4 regions of the Paenibacillus sp. FSL H7-0942 genome follow, and region 2 is predicted to be linked to each of the others. Evidence: riboswitches for the same ligand, from Rfam matches in the RefSeq annotation. Region 2 holds a riboswitch; each other region holds the start of a gene.

Region 1 (5,048 bases), 1.6 Mb from region 2:
ATACTGTCCCTCTGCGGGCACACGAAGTTGCTCATAGAGATCCATACTTTTTTTCAAATAGTTCGGATCTCCATCCAGATGAAGCACCTTTCCAGGCATTTCAAAATAAGCCGGTTCCTGCTGGGTAGTCCAATCCTGTACCAGACCTTCACGATTCCGCTCAGCCTGTTCCATACGATTCTGCTGCAGACGGGACAGGGTCTGATGTGCTTTAATATGCGCCTGTCTGGTCTTGGCGCTTTGTGGTTCGTAGGGAACCTGTATCAAATCGTCCACCGGGGAATCGGCAATCAGCCGGAACTCAGTCCCTTTAATGACCGCAGCATCCAACTGGAGGCCTTCCACCCGAAAAGTCACATCGCCGCCGTATGACTTCCGAACGACCAAGTCTCCGATATTCATCAACGTAATCACCTCTACCCCATCGTATGGGCAAAGACCCGGTTTGGTTCATTCAAATTTTACAGCGCTGCACGTACCCCAGCTTCCCACATTACGGTGCTGAGTGTGGCATACTCTTGCAGACTCAATGTCTCTCCACGCCGGGACGGTTGAATACCTGCCTGCTCCAGCAGAATGTCTGCCTGTTCCCGGTTCTCCTTTGTGAAGAAACGTGCCTTCAAGTTGTTTGAGATTGTTTTTCTCCGCTGGGCAAAAGAAGCCTGTACCACTTCGAAGTAGTGTGCTTCATCCGGAATCTCCACTGGCGGCTGCTCACGCACTTTCAGCTTAATGACAGCTGATTCCACATTAGGTTGCGGAATGAAGACCGTAGGAGGCACAATACACACAAGTTCCGGCATACTGTAGTACTGAACTGCGATGCTCAGACTGCCATAGTCTTTTGATCCAGGTGCAGCAGCCATGCGTTCAGCCACTTCTTTTTGGATCATGACAACAATGCTGTCTACCGGCAGTTTCTCTTCCAGAAGTTTCATCATGATTGGAGTCGTTACATAATAAGGCAGGTTAGCCACAACACTGACTTTGTCCACGGATGCAAAATCCGTATTAAACAACTCAGCCAGATCAAGCTTCAACACATCCCCATGATGTACACGTACATTTGAATAAGGCTGCATCACTTCTCCCAGGATTGGGATTAAGCGCTGGTCAATCTCTACGGCTGTGACGGGACCGGCTACCCGAGCCAGTCGCTCCGTGAGTGCTCCAATACCAGGCCCGATCTCCAGTGCGCCCTTGGACTCGTCCAAATCGGCTGCATTAACAATTTTGTTCAGTATATTTTGATCGATCAGAAAGTTCTGACCCAGACTTTTCTTAAATGAGAATCCGTGTCTTTGAATAATCTCTTTCGTACGCTTGGGCGTTGCAATTTCAATCGTCTCTTCCATGTTCTTCATATGCTCACAATCCTTCACGTTCAATTTGCGCTAATGCTGTAGAGAACTCTTCCCGTGTAATCTGAAATACACTGAGACGTTTGTGGAACTGCTTACCGTTACAATAACCGATGCCCAGCAGATTGCCCATCTCCATGCGACGTGCAGCAGCCTGCGGATGCACAATAAGTCCTGCCGCGATCAGGTCCTCCCAATCGATCAGGCTCGGAGCACCTTCGTATGAAGTATGTACGCGCGCCAGAGCATGACGGATCGCCTCTGGTGAGGCATTCTCCACCCCAATGTCCCCTTTGCGCGTTGCATCGGCTTCCGGGATGAAGGCATGTTTGCAGCCTGGCACCTTGTTCGCGATAATTTTTCGAATGCGTTCGCCAGCATGATCCGGATCTGTCAGTACAATGACTCCCCGTCTCTCCTGAGCAAGCGCAATCCGCTTCAGAATGCGTTGGTTGATTGCTGATCCACCTGTTTCTATGGTATCGGCTTCCACGGCCCGACGGATAGCTACCGTATCGTCACGGCCTTCCACCACAATGACTTCTTTTATCATGTTCCATTTCTTCCTTTCTAACGCAAAAAGAAGAGGAATATCCTCTTCTCTGCCAAACGGCGGGGGAGACTGAATTCAGACTCCTCCGCCGCATATTCCGCATGAATCATTCATGCAACTATTTTATAGCATTCCCATTTCAAAGTAAAACGATTTTAGTTCGCTTCCGGCTTCACCGGACCGATCACGTAGACCGTCTTGCCTTTCTTACGTCCAAAATTCAGGGCATGCTTCACACTGTCATAATACACATCAATTTTGTTGCCTTTAATGGCACCGCCTGTATCTTCCGCACGACGGAATCCCAGACCTTCGATATATACCCACCAGCCAATTGGAATGACTTTGGGATCAACCGCAATGGTGCGTCCTTCCGTTACACGAGTACCGGAAGCTGTTTTAGTTCCAATGCCAGGCTCTTCGGAAGAGTAAGCAGTCATGGATACATTTTTAAGTACTTTGGAGTATTTAAAAGAAGTCCCGGATACGGTAATCACTTTGCTGCCCGAGGCAGATGTTTTCTTCGAATTCGTTGTTGTAGCCTTTTTGGTTGTTGACGTTTGAGCAGATACGGTCTGAATCTCAGGTTCCTTCACGACCGGTTTTGCTTTGGTGCCGACAGCGATCACTTTATCTACACGATTATTCGCGACAGATTTGCCGACCATTTTTTTGGAGACCAATTCTCCATCCTGAAATACCTTTTCGATATGCTGTACAATTGTGCCTTCTTTGCCGTTCACAACGACACGGTTATCCCCTTTGTACAAGCTAGGGTCAGCCGTTTTAATGACTTTGTAAGCGATCGGTTGCTCTACATCCACTGTACGCTTTGTTACGCGCACTACACGGATCTTCATCTCCGCTTTGATCGCAGTTCCAAGCGCCGGATACACTTTATCATTACTTTCAACTTGAATACCTGATTTTTGAATTGCATCTTCTACCGATGAATCGGTTGTATACAGAGTCTTGGTGTCTCCGTCTGCCGTAATGTTAACTGGAACGGCCCGCTCAATAACGATTCGGTCTCCATCTGTAATCGCCCCATTCATGGACATGGATACCTTATCGTGAGGGCTGACTGTGATCGACTGCTCCTCCAGCATTTCCTGAAGCATTCCTGTACGAGTCTCTACCACCTGAGCTTTGCCATCAATAACCAGCGAAATTTGTTTCCCGGCCTGACCGTAAACGACTAACAAGATCATGATTGTAAGCGCAATTGAGAAAATCGCGATCAATGCCATTTGACGCATGTTCTCATGCTTCCACCGCAACGCGAAAGACTTACTGGATGATCGTGACTCATGGGTCTCTTCTGGTTGGAATGTGCCCACTTCTCCGTCCTCCTTCATAGCCTCGCCGTCTAAAGTAATGCATGATGTCTTTGACGTGACTATACCAAATTTTCTACAGAACACAGATTGGACCAACATAATCCGGTTCTGCACCATGAATCAATCTTCGCAACATGATGTCATCCTCCTGAATACCTACCGTATGATGACAATATTTCTTTTATTCAAAAACAAAAAAGCCAAAGAAAGAGTGTAAGAGGAACTCTTTCGTGGCTTCCGAATGATTTTGAATATCGGAAATTCATGCACGAGGTTGCCTCTCTTTTTCCGCTTGCGAGGTTAGCTGTCGGGTTCGGGCGAAAGAGAGCCGCCCTATCTTGGGTCACCCGCTCATGGCGGACGCCCTTGAATTCACCCCGAGACCCAAAGAAGAAATCAAATACGGCTTCGCAGTTCCCTTCGCTGCTTTTGGGTCAGCGAACGTTGCGCATCGGCCAAATACACCGATGTTTAAGCCCTATTGGTTCCCCCGCTCTCCGTTAACGGAGACTCAGCGAGACTGATTCATGAAAGTAATGTTGTTTCATCGGAAAGTGTCCCTTTGTTCATCCCCCGAACATCTGTCCAATTTTCCGCACAACAATTCACTGAAAAGATGATATCCTGTTTTGATGCATGTTGTAAAGCGTTGATCAAGTACGTTTTTCTGAATATTTGGTTAAAATATTGTAATATTCTTGATTTATTTGGATCAAAGGGCAAATTACCTCCGCTTACCTGCCTTTTTCACCTCATTTGCTCGTTTTTTTAACGAATCCCAAATCGTTCCATGGCATTTTTGGTTGTTATTGCAGCAATTTCCTCCACCGAAATGCCTTTAATTTCCGCAGCTGCCTCTGCAACCAGACGTACATGCGCTGTCTCATTTCGCTTCCCACGATAAGGGTGCGGTGTCAAATATGGAGCATCTGTTTCAATGAAAAACCGGTCCATAGGAACCTTCTCCAGCACCTCTTTGGGTTGCTTTGCATTTTTGAATGTGATCGGTCCTCCGAAGGAGAGATGGAAGCCCATATCGAGGCAACTTTTTGCTGTTTCCCAGCTGCCCGAGAACGAGTGCATCACACCACCAACTTCACTCGCCTTCTCTTCACGCAAAATTCTTATGATATCCTCATGCGCATCCCGATTATGGATGACAATTGGCATGTTCACTTCACGCGCCAAAGCAATTTGTTGTCGTAATACGCGATGCTGTATTTCTTTTGGTGAAGTATCCCAGTGATAATCCAATCCAATCTCACCGATCGCAACCACTTTTTCATGCTTGCATAAAGATGCAATCCACTCCAAATCGCCCTCCTGCATTGTGATCGCATCTACAGGATGCCACCCTACAGCTGCATATATAAAGTCATATGTTTCAGCGAGTTTCATTGTGGTTGGAATTGTCTCCCGGTTAAAGCCAATGTTGATCATGCGACCAACTCCTGCATCCACAGCACGCTGAATCATGTCCTCGCGGTCCTCGTCGAATTGTGGTGCATCCAGATGTGTATGTGTGTCGAACAGCATCATGTCTGTATCTCCCTTCATGTCGAAATAACGACTATCTTCTTTTTCAAAATCCAATTTGTAAAATTCAATAATTCAATGACTCATACATAAAACATTTTGGGTATCTGTGTATTACATCATTACGTTTGTTTCTTCACAACTACAATATATAGAAGATATAAGGATATTCTGATCTATATATTGCTAATTGTGCTCATTCTGCCTGCTTGCATTTACAAAATTATGTCGATCTACATATACTCCCCATTAAAGCAG
Region 2 (5,048 bases):
TCGTTTTGCCCAGGCTTCCGTCAGGTGCAGGTAGTGTCTATGACTACTGTGTATATCCGGGTTTGGTGAGCATTGACCAAGTCCCTGTTGCCAGGCACGGTTACAACTTTGGATAATCCAATTGTCATCAACAATGATGAGCTGGTGACGTATGGACTGGAACGACAGCCTCTCCAGATCGGATGTAACATGTCTCATGGATGAGACCCTCCTTTGGCAGAAATCTTATCTCAGTTCATCTGGAATATCCAAAATATCAGCGACCAGGTGTCTGAATCGGGTTGCTTTGCGTGTGCCGTGAATAAGATTGGATAAACGATAGGGTGGGATGCCATGCTGTTCACAAAAGGTCTTCTGGTCCACTTGAAGTTCGGTTAGCCGTCGTTTGATGGCCCATCCGAACGGAGTAACTGGTTTTTTCTTGTTCAAAAGGGTTCACCCCTGGTTAGAATGTAGTATTCAGCCGCTCTTTCTTCATGTAGAATATATAGAAATGCGAGCTGTATGTTTCATTATATACGTAAATTCGTCATCTAACAATTAAAAAAGACGGAAAAAAGTGTATTTTGTGATTATAAATGGCGTAAATACGTAAATAAAACAAATAAAATGACAAAAAACACGTCGGCAAGGAGGTTGCCGCGTGTTTTTTAGTTTGTTTGAATGAAGGGGAGCAGGTATGAGGAGGAAGAGGATTAGGCCCTGTAGGCATGAAGTCCAGCTCCGAGCATATGGAAACTGGGGAAAAACGATTTCATGGACATCGAGGTTGGCTGTGCCAGTCCATCCGCAGCCGAGGCGCTGACGGTCTTCCATTCATTCTCCAGATCTGTGGCCAGGCGGACCATCAGATCCTTGGTTGTATCGTTGTTCAGGGGAATGACTTTGGAGGCTTCGGTTATGCAGGCATTCATGGCTGAATGCAGGTAACCAAGGACCGCCTCCTCGACCGGGATGTCGAGGTGGTGGTTAATCCAGGCGTGAACAGTGGAGAGGCAGCCAACCGAATCATATTTGGCAAAGATCTGTTCGAGCTGGCTGAATTCAATCCAGGGGTGCAGAGCGCGTGCGAGTCTGATCAATCGTTTACCCATGGCGGCAGCTTGTTCTCTGAGATCTCCAGGGGTTCGCTGAACATGGACGAGCTTGTCGATCAGAGCTATCCGCCATGTATCCTTGTGATCTGTTGCGGTATAGATGCCTTTGATAGCCATACCTTCAAGACGAACGATGCTCGGATGCAACTGACAACGCATGAATGATTCGAGATCTTCAGCATTACGAATGGTACCCTCCCTGATATGGATATCCATGCCGAAGGAATGGGTGAACCCTCCAACCTGAATAGAGGAATCAAGCAGTTTGACATAATCGAGCAGCTTATTCCCACGGTTCAAAATCATTCGCCTCCTGTGTTCGTTTAATGTCACTTAAAGTAACATTTATGTTCCTTTTTGTTTGCTTTGTGTTTAGAAATCCGAATTATATGATAGTTATCATCCCATGAATGTCCGCTTTTTGTCAATAGTATCCGTGAAATTTAATGGATTAAATCTGGGATTTAATATTTGTGTTATTTTATATAACTTATTGTGTTATTTATTTTGCGAAGTGCAGGGAGGACTATATATAAGGAAGGACTATATATAAATGAACCAACAAGATCGGCTCTTACCTAAAGAGAGGGGATCAAATCTAATCATATGCAGTTCATGGGTAATGATGACGAGATTATGCGATTTTTGATGAAAATGCCTAGCTGAAAAAGAAGTATTAAAAAATACTTTACTTTTAGTTCTGAACCCGGTATAATCAATTCTGTTGCCGATTATTTACGACATGCGGTCGTGGTGGAATGGCAGACACGCTATCTTGAGGGGGTAGTGGGCGTATGCCCGTGGAGGTTCGAGTCCTCTCGACCGCATCATATGAACGATTAAAAAGCAGCTTTCCATTAATGGGAAGCTGCTTTTTTTGTCTTTTTCGAACAGTATGACATCTGGGTTGAAAAAAGGCCATCCATTACCGGAGGAATGTTGCTCTACCTACCGGCTACGGGTGGCCTGTGTATTATTTTTGCAGCAAATTCTTGATATCTTCTTCAATCTTGTCCGGTGTTGTTTTGGGAGCATAACGTTTAATGACCTGTCCGTTCTGATTCACCAGGAATTTGGTGAAATTCCATTTGATTGCTTTGGAGCCGAGCAGGCCAGGAGCTTCTGTGCTAAGGTGTTGGAAAAGAGGGTGAGCGCTTGAACCGTTCACATCAATTTTCTCAAACATGGGGAAGCTCACGCCATAATTCATCTGACAGAACTCGGCAATATCGTCGGAAGATCCTTTTTCCTGTGCAAACTGGTTGCTTGGGAAACCAAGAACTTCAAATGGAGCATCTTGAAATTTGTCTTGCAATTCTTGCAGACCTTTGAATTGAGGGGTAAGGCCGCATGAGCTTGCCGTATTCACAATCAGGAGCACTTTGTCACGGTAGTCGGACATTTCAACTTCTTGACCGCGAAGGGTATTCACTTTGTAATCGTAGACTGTCATCTAAATCGCCTCCATTTATTTACTCTTATATCTTCTATTATATTGGTTGCAATTAAATATTGCAAAACTAATATGGTGTTAAAAGAATCAAAACAGGCAAGTTGTGCAGAATACGTGAATGAATTGCGAAGTGATTTACGCCAGAGTGAGAATTAGATAGCCTTGAAGAGATAGATAGAGTATAACTTTGTTGTAAGCGTTATTATGGACAGGAATTGGCAAAAATCTGCCGATTTGGTGATCTGGGCGGACTTTACACCGACATGGCACGGGTGTATGATTCATAACGTAATTTCAATTTAAACTAAATTGTACTTGAAAAACGAAACAAACGATAATATCGCTCGATCTTACCTTAAGATATACGAACGATGTTTTAATCGCTGAGTTTCCATTCATTAATGAATGGGAAACGGGGGAACCAACGGAATGCGCTGTCCAGGACAGTGGGCATTCATGGGGTGAATTTTCCGGTGACAGCCGGAAATAGGGCGACTCTCGCGCCCGAATCCGTCAGCTAACCTCGTAAGCGTTAAAGGGAGAGGCAACAAGCCGTACGCTGGTTCATGGTGTTTTCGCCATGGGTTATTTAAGAAGCGTTCGGGAGGCCTTGGTCCCCCACGCTTCTTTTTTGTTGTCTTTTCACGCCAAGGGAGGAACGAATGATGGATACTGAGATGATCTTAGTGACTGCTCCAAATGAAGCAGGACGTAAATTTATCAAATTGCTGATGTACAAAAAAATGCCGTTTGCCGTTCTAACCAACAGTGCAGGGGAAGAGCGCAGACTCCGTAGAATCGGAGTAGAACATGTCATTCGCATGAATACGGCTGCAGCTCAAAAATGGTTTTTGCCGCAGGGAAGCGTAGGCAACGTGTTTATTTTTGAAAACAGCCTGAATCTGACCTGTCGTTATTTACAGATCTGTCGTTCATGGACATCGAAATCCCTGTGCGTCATTACGGAGCAGAGTCATCCTAAGGGCATCTATCGGGGCATGGGCGCAGACCGGATTGTATATTCGCTCAATGGGGAAGTTGGCTTTCTCCTCAATGGTTAATGCCATAGCTTCTGATTGCTCAGGTGTAAGGTGCCTGTTATAATTGAATGTATTAGAATCAATTTCAGAATTCACTCAAGGTATTATGAAATTGATTCATCGATAAACGGAAGTTTGAGGAGACTCATGCAGGATGGTGAGTCTTCTTTTTTATGCTTACAAGGAGGAATTGGCGTGCCGGATGTAGGTGGATTGAAATGGTTGTTTTTTGATGTTGGAGATACGCTGGTGGATGAATGGGAGCCGGTTGATGATATTATCGGACAGTTTGTCCGTGAAGCTTGTGCTTTGGGGTATCCGGTGACAATTGAGGCGGTACGCGAACTGTTCGCGAGTTGTTACCGAAAATATGAGCAATGGCCTATGAGAGTGGCGATTCGCACATTCGTTGAAGACGAGGGGCATCAGAAACAGATTCAGGACAAGCTGAAGTTTCAAAAAGATCTTGAACGTCCTTTTCCTTCAGCGGATTCCGTTCTTCAGCAGTTGTCACGGCATTATCGCATTGGCATTATTGCCAATCAGAGTCCTGGAACGGAAGAGAGACTGGAAAGCTATGGCTTGCGGAAGTATGTTGATGTTCTGGCATGTTCGGCTGAAGAAGGAGTGTCTAAGCCAGACCCTGAGTTATACGCTGTGGCCTTGAAGCAGGCCGGTTGTGAACCGGAGGAAGCCGTCATGATCGGCGATCGGATCGATAACGACATTATACCTGCTCGGAAGCTGGGCATGCGTACGATTCGAATTATGCAGGGTTACGGAAGATTCCAGCCAGAACTATCGGATGACAAACGTGCGGATTGGACCGTTGATTCATTGGATCAACTCTTGCCGTTACTGATACCAAATCAGGATTAGATGCAGATGGTTGTTTATTGGAGTTTGAGTTTTACTATAAAAGGAAACATGTTGCTGTATTGCAACAATAAAGGCTGATCAACTGGGTATAAAATACCGGAGTTGATCAGCCTTTTTAGTATTTAGCCAATTAAAATGAGATTAGAATAACCGAATCGTCTGAATGATCAGATATACATTCAGCACAACGATAATCGCGGCAATGACCCATGAGATGATTTTGAGCCACAATTTGTTGGCGAATGCACCCATGCTTTTTTTATCACTTGTGAACATCACCAGGGGAATTACAGCAAAGGGCAATTGAAGCGACAGCACGACCTGGCTCAAAATGAGCAGTTCTTCTGTGCCATGTTCTCCTGCAATGGCTGTCACAATTACCGCCGGGATGATGGCGATCAGACGTGTGACCAGTCTGCGTAGCCAAGCCGGAATTCGAATGTTCAGGAAACCTTCCATAACGATCTGTCCAGCGAGTGTACCTGTAAGGGTAGAGTTCTGACCTGATGCTAACAGCGCCACACCGAACAGGATACTTGCAACCGTAGTGCCCAATAGAGGTGTCAGCAGATGATAGGC
Region 3 (5,048 bases), 2.3 Mb from region 2:
GGCAGCCTTTCGGGCAAGCCGCTCACACAGCTCTTGTTCTTTATGCCCAGGAATATGGACTGTCGTCCCGCTTACGCGCTCATGATCCACGTAGAACGTGGCTACGGCGCCAATATGCGCCTTTCCTCCGGTAACGAGAAAAACCTTATCTTCTCCTGCTTCAATCACCTGTAAACGTATGGATTTCAAATCATATGTACTCATACCCATCCACCTATCCTTTTCTATATGTTATGTATGGAGGAATTATGGCTGTCATAAGATAAATCCGCAATGAAACTTCTCACACTACGCATATTTTATGGAACCCCCGGGCATACCAAGGAGAACGTCATTTTGGAAAAGGAGGCCGTTTATTATGCGCGTACGCCTCATTATGCTGATGGTTATCGTTATTTTTCTCGGGGGATCTCATGCTCCAGTTTCATCGCGGGATGTTTCAAGCCCACCAAGTGAATCAGTATCAGGTTCGGATTCTGCGGAAGAAGAACAACTGACATTGGGACAATTACGTCAAAAATATGCCGATACGTTCAAAACCAATGGTCCTTCAACCAAGAAGGTTGCACTGACTTTTGATGATGTACCTGATCCACGATTTACTCCACAAGTACTGGATGTATTGAAGAAATACAATGTCAGAGCTACATTCTTCATCGTGGGTAGTCGTGCTGAGAAACATCCGGATCTGGTGAAACGCATCGTTAAGGAAGGGCATATGGTTGGTAATCACAGCTACAATCATCCTGAATTCAGTAAACTGTCGATGAATGCCTTTCGCAAACAAATTTTACATACCGGGGATATTATCCAACGTTTGGCAGGATATACGCCCAAGATGATTCGGCCACCTTATGGAGACATTAATGAAGAACAGCTGAGATGGGCTGCCAAACAACACTATAGCATTGTGAACTGGAACGTAGACTCCCTGGACTGGAAAGGCCTTTCAAAGGAACAGGTGAAAGATAACATTCTTTCTGCCGTAAAACCCGGCTCCATCGTTCTGCAACATGCTGGAGGCGGTGTAGGGTCAAACCTGAACGGCACGATTGAGGCTTTGCCTGAAATTATTGAGGAACTACGTAATCGGGGATATGAACTGGTCACCTTGGACGAAATGCTGGGATTGCCCAAGGCCAAAGATTAAGATGACCGTGGTAGAAATAAATGAGAATATTAAAAGGGTGCTGTTCAATCGCGAATTAGCGACTGGCAGACACCCTGTTTGAATTCATTTTAAATGTTCTTTTCTCTCTACTTCAGAATGTACAGCTCGATATCCTGAAAACCAAATGAGCTTACAGACTGTTTGCTACCCGGGATAAAGATATCAATCCGGTGACCTTTGATTGCACCGCCCACATCCCGCGCTGTGGCTACAAAAGCCTGTTTTGGCAATCCTGGATGGCTGTGACCAGTTACCAGTACTTTGGTTCCAAGTGGAATTACACTTGGATCAACTGCAATCGTACCCAGTTCAAGGTCATTTCCGAAATAATCGACTGCACCCCAGCCTCCATTTTCAGACGGATCTGCAGAGTATGCCGTTGCTTTTACGTTCACAGCTTTGCTGTAATCGAATGTTTTACCCCAGGCTTGAACAACTTTGTTATCTGCGTTGACGTCCAAGCTTGCTGTAGTAACAGTCTTCGCTTGGGTCTTGCTCTCCGTTGCCGCAGCGGCTGCTACATTGTTTGCCTTACCGGGAATCGTAATTTTCAAACCACCATAAATGTTGTAAGCCGAAATGTCGTTGTTTGCTTTAATTAACGTGTTGAGTGCTACTCCATATTGTTTTGATAAGGTGTAGAAGGTATCCCCTTCTTTGGCCACATGAACTGAATCGGCGTGAGCCGGAACGGCTTGAATGAGCATTGCTGTTGTCATTAATGCTACTGCTGTTTTGGCTATACGTTTCTTGTTAATCATGGTCTTCCTCCCTCATTGTGCCTGCGAAGTTAGTTGTCGGATTCGGATGAGGAGCCCACCCTATAGGTTCTTCGTTACATTTGAAACGTTATGTACCCAATTCACCCCAAGCAGTGTGCTGTAGATCTTCCCCCTGCACAATCTGCATCGTTACATCCCCCGCACTCCCTATCCGGAAGTTTCGGCAGAGTTCAATATATCACAATTTTGTAACCTGAACTTGTAGTAATTCTTACCAAATGGTTTTTAGCATGTAAGCATTTGTAAGAATACTGGTTAATTCAGAAAGTTTGGTTGACCCGATTCCTTTATATTTGGTAACAGAATAGTTACTTTTCCGAATCCATACGTCATTATTATCCATAAAAAATAGCGTTACCGACTCGAAGTCAGTAACGCTATTTGATCACATCGTTTAGAGTACTTTCGCAAGAAAATCACGTGTACGTGAATTTTTGGGTGCTCCAAACACCTCATCAGGTGTTCCCTCTTCCACAATAACCCCGCCATCCATGAACAAGATGCGGTCTCCCACTTCACGTGCGAAACCCATCTCATGGGTTACGATGACCATCGTCATTCCGCCTTCTGCAAGACGTTTCATGACATCCAGCACTTCGCCGACCATCTCAGGGTCCAGTGCCGACGTAGGCTCGTCAAACAGCATCACATGCGGCTGCATGGCCAATGCTCTAGCAATGGCGATCCGCTGTTTCTGTCCACCAGACAGCTGATTCGGGAATGTATCTTTTTTATCGTACAAGCCCACGGTGTTAAGCAGATCAGAGGCAATTTTCTCCGCTTCCTGAGTGGATTGTTTCTTCACTTTAATCGGAGCAATCGTGATGTTTTGCTGTACCGTTTTGTGTGGGAACAGGTTGAAGTGCTGGAACACCATGCCCATTTTCTCACGAGTTGCGTTAATGTTATGCTTGGGGTCCGTGATTGACACGCCTTCAAAATCAATCTCTCCTGAGGTAGGCTGTTCCAGCAGATTCAGACAACGTAAGAAAGTACTTTTACCTGAACCGGAAGGACCGATGACCACGACAACCTCACCTTTGCCAATCGTCACGTTAATGCCCTTAAGCACATCGTTATTTCCATAAGATTTGTGTAATTGTCTAACGTCTATCACTTGCACTCAACTTCCTTTCCAGTCGTCCCAGCAGCTTGGACAAAATGAACGTCATTACAAAGTAGATGGCTGCTGCAATCAAAAATGGACTCAACCCTTGGTACGTAATGTTCTTGACTACACTTGCCTGATACATAATATCCACCATACCGATAACGGAGATAATGGAGGATTCTTTGATGATAGTTATGAATTCATTACCGATCGCTGGTAATACAGCTTTGAAGGCTTGTGGCAATATGATATAACGCATCGCGGCGCCTCTTCCCATACCTAATGAACGCGCTGCCTCCAACTGACCACGATCCACACCTTGGATACCTGCACGGAAAATCTCCGCCAGATAGGCACCACTATTGATTGAAAGTGTAATGATACCTGCCTGAAGTGCAGTGAAGTTAATGCCAAAGCTCAGGGAAAAACCATAGTAAATAATCATCAACTGTACCAACATCGGTGTGCCACGGATCACTTCAACGTAAGCCGTACCGATCCAGCGCAAGATTGCAGCGTCATGCAAACGGAACAAACAGATGATCAATCCAATAATTACCCCGAAGATAACCCCAAGTGCAGACAACAGAAGTGTGTATCCTACACCTGTAGCATAGAAACTTTTGTACTCCCAGAATACTTGGAAAATATTTTGTGATTTGTTCGCTTTATCCGCCATCAAGAGGCTGGCGTCCGTCACCATCTGATTGATTTTATCTTCGCTTTTCAGTCGCTCCAGTGTTCCATTTACTGCAGCTAGCAGCTCGGTATTACCTTTACGAATCCCGATTGCCGCTTCTGCTTGCTCTTCGTCCGGAACAGCAGCAGCAAGTCCAATGATATCGTCCAGATAACCTACAGCAACGGTATCTTCAACGATTGCCGCGTCAATGCGTTTTGTTTGCAGTTGAAGCACGATATCCGAGATTTTATCCAGCGCAGTAAGCTTCGCTCCTGGAATACTCTGTCCGATCGTTTCCTGAATGGAGCCTTTCTGAACGCCAATCTTCGCATTTTCAAGTTCTGCCATGGTTGGATATTTGTCTTTATCCACATTCCGAACCATAATCACTTGTTTTGATTTATAATAGGTGTCGGAAAAATCGATACTTTTCTTCCGCTCATCCGTCGGCGTCATACCTGAAATCACCAGATCAACACGCCCGCTCTGCAATGAAGGCAGAAGACCGTCGAAGCCCATATCCTCAATCACAAGCTCAGCGCCAAGATCTTTGGCAATCTCTTTGGCGATCTCAATATCGAAGCCGACGATTTCATCTTTGCCATTAATCACTTTATGGAATTCATATGGTGCAAAATCGGCACTTGTACCGAGCACCAGCTTTTTACTGCTTGAATTATCTGTAGTTCCACTTGCAAGTGCCACAGGAACGGCAGTCGTCAGCAGAATAACAAAGGTCAACAGCATCATGGTGTAACGACTTATTAATTTCAACCTTTTTCTCTCCCCTTACAATACTTTGTATGCTTCTCATGTTGATGACTGAGTCATTATAAAGTACAATGCATGATTATGCAATGCATTTTGACAATACAAATCTTGACTTGTTTCTGAAAAAATAAAGCAAACATGATATAATCAATGAATTATTTTTATTTTTGCATAAGGAGTTTACTAATGACAGCTAACAAATCACAAATTCTGACGGTTATTGATCAATATGCTTCCCGTTTTAAAGCCATTTCATCATATATCGGTGCCAACCCCGAACTGGGAAATGAAGAGTATCTCGCTTCTGCCCGTTTGAAAGAAGAACTGCTCTTCCACGGTTTCACTGTAGAGGCTCCAATCCTCGGTCTGGAGACAGCCTTTATCGGAACCTATTCAGCCGCCAAACCCGGCCCTACCATTGCTTTATTGTGCGAATATGACGCCTTGCCGGAGATCGGTCACGCTTGTGGTCACCATCTAATCTGTATGATGAGTCTTGGGGCCGCTGTTGGGCTAAAATCTATTCTGGAT
Region 4 (5,048 bases), 690 kb from region 2:
ACACTTCTGGCTGATCCTGATGCATACTGTGAACGTGTACCGTCCTTTACCAAAGGAATTGTAACTGATATTATGGTATCCCGCGAGTTCATTCATGAGAATGACCGCATTTTGTTTATTGATGATATTATTGCCAATGGAGATGCCGCTCGTGGCGTCATCAAAATTATCGAGCGTTCCGGTGCGGAACTCGTCGGATTCGGCGTTGTGGTCGAGAAAAGTTTTCAGGCGGGGGCACGCACGATTCGTGAACAGGGTATTCCGGTGGAAGCCTTGGTACGCATTCGTTCCCTGAATGATGGAACAGTACAATTTGACGATAACGAAATGTGACATTTTAAAGGAATAGGGCCTATTTTTTGAACTATGCCTTTGCATGACCGCCGATTTCATTTATAATGGGGTTATGTTAGGGAGAGGAGGCAACACCATGGGGAACCAACCGGCAACAGAACAATTTTTTAATGATAAGCTGGCGGAATCGAAAGTTCATTTTGAACGTGCCCTGGATTGTAAACATACGGAATTCGATGACCTTTATCCCTATATGATTGAACATCCTCAATTTTTCTGGTACAAACGCTATGTTGCCTGGTCAGAATTACTGACGATTGTAGGCTTGTGCGAAGAGTTGTCCTTCTCTTGGAAAGAACAATTTACACCGCATCAAGTGGAGTACCTTGAAGAACGTGTGATGTCCGCCAAAGTGCTTGATTTTTGGTTCGAGAAGAACGACAGCAAAGAGCACGCGCAGCGGTAACTTTCAGTCGGGACATAATTTCGAATGACATGACAGTCCAATACAGTCACGTGAGACCTAAATGACTTTTCATTTAGGTCTCTTTTTGTAAATAAATTTGAAATATAGGAGCCATGAAGATGATTAGTGATACAGAATTGGACGCCCTGCGTCTGTCAGGTGAGAAAGTTAGAGTCGTACGGGACGAGCTGGAATCGAACGACGTGAAGGGGATTGTGGTTGCCTGGGATGGCGAGCAGGTACTTATCCGTCGTCAGAATCGACGTGTCGTTAAGCTGGACCGAGGTTACAGCTATCAGCTGTTCAGCGAGCCGCGCCAGAGTCCACTTAGTGAGTAACAGCTGATAATTATGGCAGGGCCATGAGCTTTAAATGTTTGGAATTACCATGATTTCTTGGCATAATTGGCTCACTCGGGAGAGAAGATAGGTACAGTGAGGAAGATCTGTAACTATAGCCGAGAGGGTGTGCTACAAGCCATGACATTGATGAATGATAAAGTTCATGCCTACAAGGATCAGATTGGAGCATTAAGCGATGTGCTGCCAGGTGTGGTGAAGTCGTATCATGAGTTTACCGGAGAATGTTTCCAACCTGGTGTGATTGATGCGAAGACAAAACAGCTAATTGCGCTTGGCATTGGATTATTCGCCAACAATGAGGTGTGTACCTTCTACCATGTAGAAGAAGCCCGTGCTAAGGGCGCAACAGATCAGGAGATTATGGAGACCGTAGCCGTGGCTGGAGCTGTTGGAGGAGGACATGCCCTGTCTCAGGGTGCGATGCGAGTGCAGAAGGCGCTGCATTAGTAAGCAATGCAACATACATTTTTAAGTGCAAAAAAGGCATCCGGTTAATAACCGATGCCTTTTTGTATGTGAATCACATTTTACCTAGCATTTTATCATACATAAACTGTCCAGTTACCCGACGTGCTGTTACATAACGATCATTGAAGTATGGATTCGATAACTTCGTGATGCTTACACCTTTACTGCTGGAGGCATGAGCGAATTGTCCGCCGCCGATATATACACCTGTATGTGAAATGCCTTTGCCTGTTGTATTAAAGAACACCAGATCACCTGTCCGAACATTGCTCTTGGATACGGGAGTACCTGCTTTGGCTTGCTGCTGCGAAGTACGTGGCAATTCAATGCTGTATTTGTTGAAAAGATATCTCATAAAACCAGAACAGTCGAAGCCGGCTACAGTTGTGCCACCCCATTTGTAAGGAATACCTGTCATGTTGTTCACTACGGAGTTGATACTGCTTGCCTCTGTGCTTGTTGCCCCGGATGTAAATAATACAGCTGCTCCAAAAATGGAGATAATCAGTTTTTTCAAAATCAATGTTCTCCCTTCGATGCCTACGGAGTTAGCTAAGGGTTCGGTAGAAGGTTCCCTATATTTCCTATGTATAAGAATAATTCACCCAAATTGGTTCCCCCGTTTTCAAACATGAAACTCGGCAATGAATAATTAAGTTTTTGTAACTATTTGAAACTATATTGCATAAATGCGTAATTGTCAAACCCATTTAAAACCCTTCGTAATACCTCAATGTTAGCGGAATTAAGGTTTTTATATGAAAGAAGGGATCAAGTTTGGGTATCATTCATGACAAAAACGTCATTATTGGTTCGTTTAAGACGAATTTGGATAAATAAATAGGTTTGTCATGAGTTAAAAGAACTATCCCGTTATGTAGAATTAGAGAGATTATATTCATTAAGTTGCATATATTGACAAAAATCGATTTTTTGCATATTATCTGATTATCCAATCCACATATTGGATGAAAATTGATTTTATTATGCGATAAATACAAATAAAGGAGGTTTGGGGCGTATATCATACGTAAAGTAGAAGTGGAAGATTTATAAAAACGAACATAGGAGAGTGTTACATTTGAAAGCGAAGAAAATAATTACTTTTGTCCTGGCATGTACGATGGTGTTCTCAGTAGTTGGAATGGCAGTTCTCCCTGTAGGGACGGTATCTGCTGCAGATGCGTCGGGTACTACAGCGAGTATTTCTGATATTTTGAAGAACCAGCTGCCGGATGGAGGTTGGAGAAAAGATTATAAACAGACAAGTGGAGAGTGGGCAAAGTCCACGATAGACAACAAGGCTACATACTCAGAAATTAGAAGATTGGCGAAGGAATTTAAAAAGACGAATGATCCGCGTTACTCCACAGCTGCAATCAAAGGAATTAACTTTTTGATCAACATGCAGTATTCAAACGGCGGGTGGCCACAAGTTTACCAAAGCTCCGGATACCACAAGCACATCACTTACAATGATGATGCCATGATTAATGTAATGATCATGCTGGATGAAGTAGCAGCACGAAAAGGTGATTTCTCATTTATCGACAGCACACTTGCTAACCGCAGTAAAAATTCAGTTGCCAAAGGTGTGGAGGCGATTCTGAATACACAGGTCGTTTCAGGTGGTAAGCTGACAGCATGGGGACAACAACATGATTCCAGCTCTCTTAAACCAGCGAGCGCAAGAATCTACGAAGTGCCATCACTGACAGCTGGAGAGAGTGTAACGATTGTTAAATTTCTGAAAACCAGACCTGCTAACGCTAAAATTACCGCATCCATTAAAGGAGCGGAGGCTTGGTTTAACAAAGTGAAAATTACGGGTTACAAGTATGAAAGAGCTAATGGAGATAGTAAAATTATCGCTGATTCCAAAGCTGCACCAATTTGGGCACGCTTCTATGAGATCGGAACGGATAAACCAATCTTTATTGGTCGTGACGGGGTAGTTAAATACAAATTAAGTGATATTGATAAAGAAAGAAGAGGCGGTTATGCATGGTATGGCAACTGGCCTTCCAAGCTGTAATTTGTAGTATGCTTCCGTATTAATGAACCAAACTATTAGCAACAGTTAAAGGTAAGGCCCGAATCGACATGGACGTCTGATTCGGGCTTTATTGTTATTATTTTCAGTGTTGACATGATAGATTACGCATGATATATTGTTTCTTGTCGCCGATATGGATGACGAAGATACAATATGCGGTCGTGGCGGAATTGGCAGACGCGCACGGTTCAGGTCCGTGTGGGCTAACCCCCGTGGAGGTTCGAGTCCTCTCGACCGCATCTAATAAAAAGACTCCTTAAGCTAACGCTTAAGGAGTCTTTTTTTGCATTTTTTGATATAACACTAACTTTAGTGATGAGTATTCAAGAGGTTAGTGCTTAGCTGCACGTACAGCAAATGTCTTCCATCAGCCATACGGAACGTTTATTGTGCTGCGGTAACATTAACGCTGTCAATATTCGGTCCTTCCGATCCGGTGGTAACCACTTTCAATGTATTGGTCCCCGTGTTCATGGGGACCTGTATTGTTTTTTCAACCCAAGTGGACCAGCTTCCCGTAGCGGGAAAGGGCTCGTTGCTGATGACTTTGGTTCCGTTCACAAAAATGTCGAGGTTCCGAGTGCCGCTTTCCAGCGCATAACGAAACTTTACGTTTTTGGTACCTGTTGTCGTGTTATTAATGCCGTTCCATTGAATGGCTGAACCAGTCATCGCATTGAAGTTAACATACCCGGAGCCAGTGTAACCGGGGTAGATTGTTTCAATGGCAGCTTCCGTAAGTGACGTTCCGGTCTCGGCTTCATACGTCGTGCCACTGCCTGTATTCCCGCCGCTATTTCCGCCAGTAACGTTGGCAACAAACGTTGTTACGCTCTGAGGCGGGAGCTGTGCCGTGAAGGCTCCATTGGATACGTTAAGCGAGGTTCCGCTTGCCAGGTTTCGACTGCTGTCCGTAATCCATGAGGACACAGTAGAGGCATTACCATTTTGCAGAACGAATTTTTGGCTTGTGGCTGAAGTTCCACGGTTAATTGCCACGACGACGACTTTGTTATCACCTTTATAGGCTGAGACAAATGTGTTCGTATCCGGATTTTTCGTTGCATCGACTCGCAGGTAGCCTGGACGCACGAATTTAGAGAAATGAGCCATATTATACCCGCGTTTGCTTATGGTACCGTCCTCTTTCATCGGACCATACTGTCTGCGGATGTACCACCACACGTAGGCCTGGAAATCACCTTCTACCATGGCATTGTGCATGTGATAGGAAACTTCTAATGCTTCAGGCCAGCGGTCTGCTGAGTTGTTGTCACTGTTTGGAACATACACTTCAGTCATCCACAGTTCTTTACCGGCTCCTTTTTGCTTAAAGAGAGGGTAGGCAAAATTCGAAATCTGGGTTCCATACGTATGTGCTCCCAGAATGTCCATGTTGGCA

The links. Region 2 has a riboswitch for cyclic di-AMP ahead of MHI48_RS07270 (hypothetical protein). Riboswitches for the same ligand answer to the same signal wherever they lie in the genome.
Region 1: it holds a riboswitch for cyclic di-AMP, as region 2 does, so the genes downstream of both, MHI48_RS00150 (3D domain-containing protein) here and MHI48_RS07270 (hypothetical protein) in region 2, are expected to answer to the same signal.
Region 3: it holds a riboswitch for cyclic di-AMP, as region 2 does, so the genes downstream of both, MHI48_RS17710 (3D domain-containing protein) here and MHI48_RS07270 (hypothetical protein) in region 2, are expected to answer to the same signal.
Region 4: it holds a riboswitch for cyclic di-AMP, as region 2 does, so the genes downstream of both, MHI48_RS10615 (C40 family peptidase) here and MHI48_RS07270 (hypothetical protein) in region 2, are expected to answer to the same signal.

The regions. Positions count from the first base shown of each region.
Region 1 is NZ_CP150279.1:31,803-36,850, reverse strand. Features, by position in the region: gene yabG (sporulation peptidase YabG) at 1-402, opposite strand, end outside; gene rsmA (16S rRNA (adenine(1518)-N(6)/adenine(1519)-N(6))-dimethyltransferase RsmA) at 462-1,364, opposite strand; gene rnmV (ribonuclease M5) at 1,369-1,914, opposite strand; gene MHI48_RS00150 (3D domain-containing protein) at 2,070-3,254, opposite strand; cyclic di-AMP (ydaO/yuaA leader) riboswitch at 3,528-3,781, opposite strand; gene MHI48_RS00145 (TatD family hydrolase) at 4,023-4,793, opposite strand.
Region 2 is NZ_CP150279.1:1,638,572-1,643,619, forward strand. Features, by position in the region: gene MHI48_RS07245 (hypothetical protein) at 1-198, opposite strand, end outside; gene MHI48_RS07250 (hypothetical protein) at 226-429, opposite strand; gene MHI48_RS07255 (urease accessory protein UreF) at 696-1,397, opposite strand; tRNA gene MHI48_RS07260 (tRNA-Leu) at 1,842-1,924, shown strand; gene MHI48_RS07265 (glutathione peroxidase) at 2,071-2,550, opposite strand; cyclic di-AMP (ydaO/yuaA leader) riboswitch at 2,922-3,097, shown strand; gene MHI48_RS07270 (hypothetical protein) at 3,213-3,611, shown strand; gene MHI48_RS07275 (HAD family hydrolase) at 3,786-4,469, shown strand; gene MHI48_RS07280 (Nramp family divalent metal transporter) at 4,611-5,048, opposite strand, start outside.
Region 3 is NZ_CP150279.1:3,982,976-3,988,023, forward strand. Features, by position in the region: gene MHI48_RS17700 (hypothetical protein) at 1-204, opposite strand, end outside; gene MHI48_RS17705 (polysaccharide deacetylase family protein) at 359-1,150, shown strand; gene MHI48_RS17710 (3D domain-containing protein) at 1,258-1,932, opposite strand; cyclic di-AMP (ydaO/yuaA leader) riboswitch at 1,935-2,129, opposite strand; gene MHI48_RS17715 (amino acid ABC transporter ATP-binding protein) at 2,348-3,070, opposite strand; gene MHI48_RS17720 (ABC transporter permease subunit) at 3,057-4,520, opposite strand; gene MHI48_RS17725 (M20 family metallopeptidase) at 4,704-5,048, shown strand, end outside.
Region 4 is NZ_CP150279.1:2,331,866-2,336,913, forward strand. Features, by position in the region: gene MHI48_RS10595 (xanthine phosphoribosyltransferase) at 1-333, shown strand, start outside; gene MHI48_RS10600 (hypothetical protein) at 431-760, shown strand; gene MHI48_RS10605 (hypothetical protein) at 880-1,098, shown strand; gene MHI48_RS10610 (carboxymuconolactone decarboxylase family protein) at 1,240-1,569, shown strand; gene MHI48_RS10615 (C40 family peptidase) at 1,643-2,107, opposite strand; cyclic di-AMP (ydaO/yuaA leader) riboswitch at 2,113-2,244, opposite strand; gene pelA (pectate lyase) at 2,663-3,625, shown strand; tRNA gene MHI48_RS10625 (tRNA-Leu) at 3,802-3,885, shown strand; gene MHI48_RS10630 (carbohydrate-binding protein) at 4,031-5,048, opposite strand, start outside.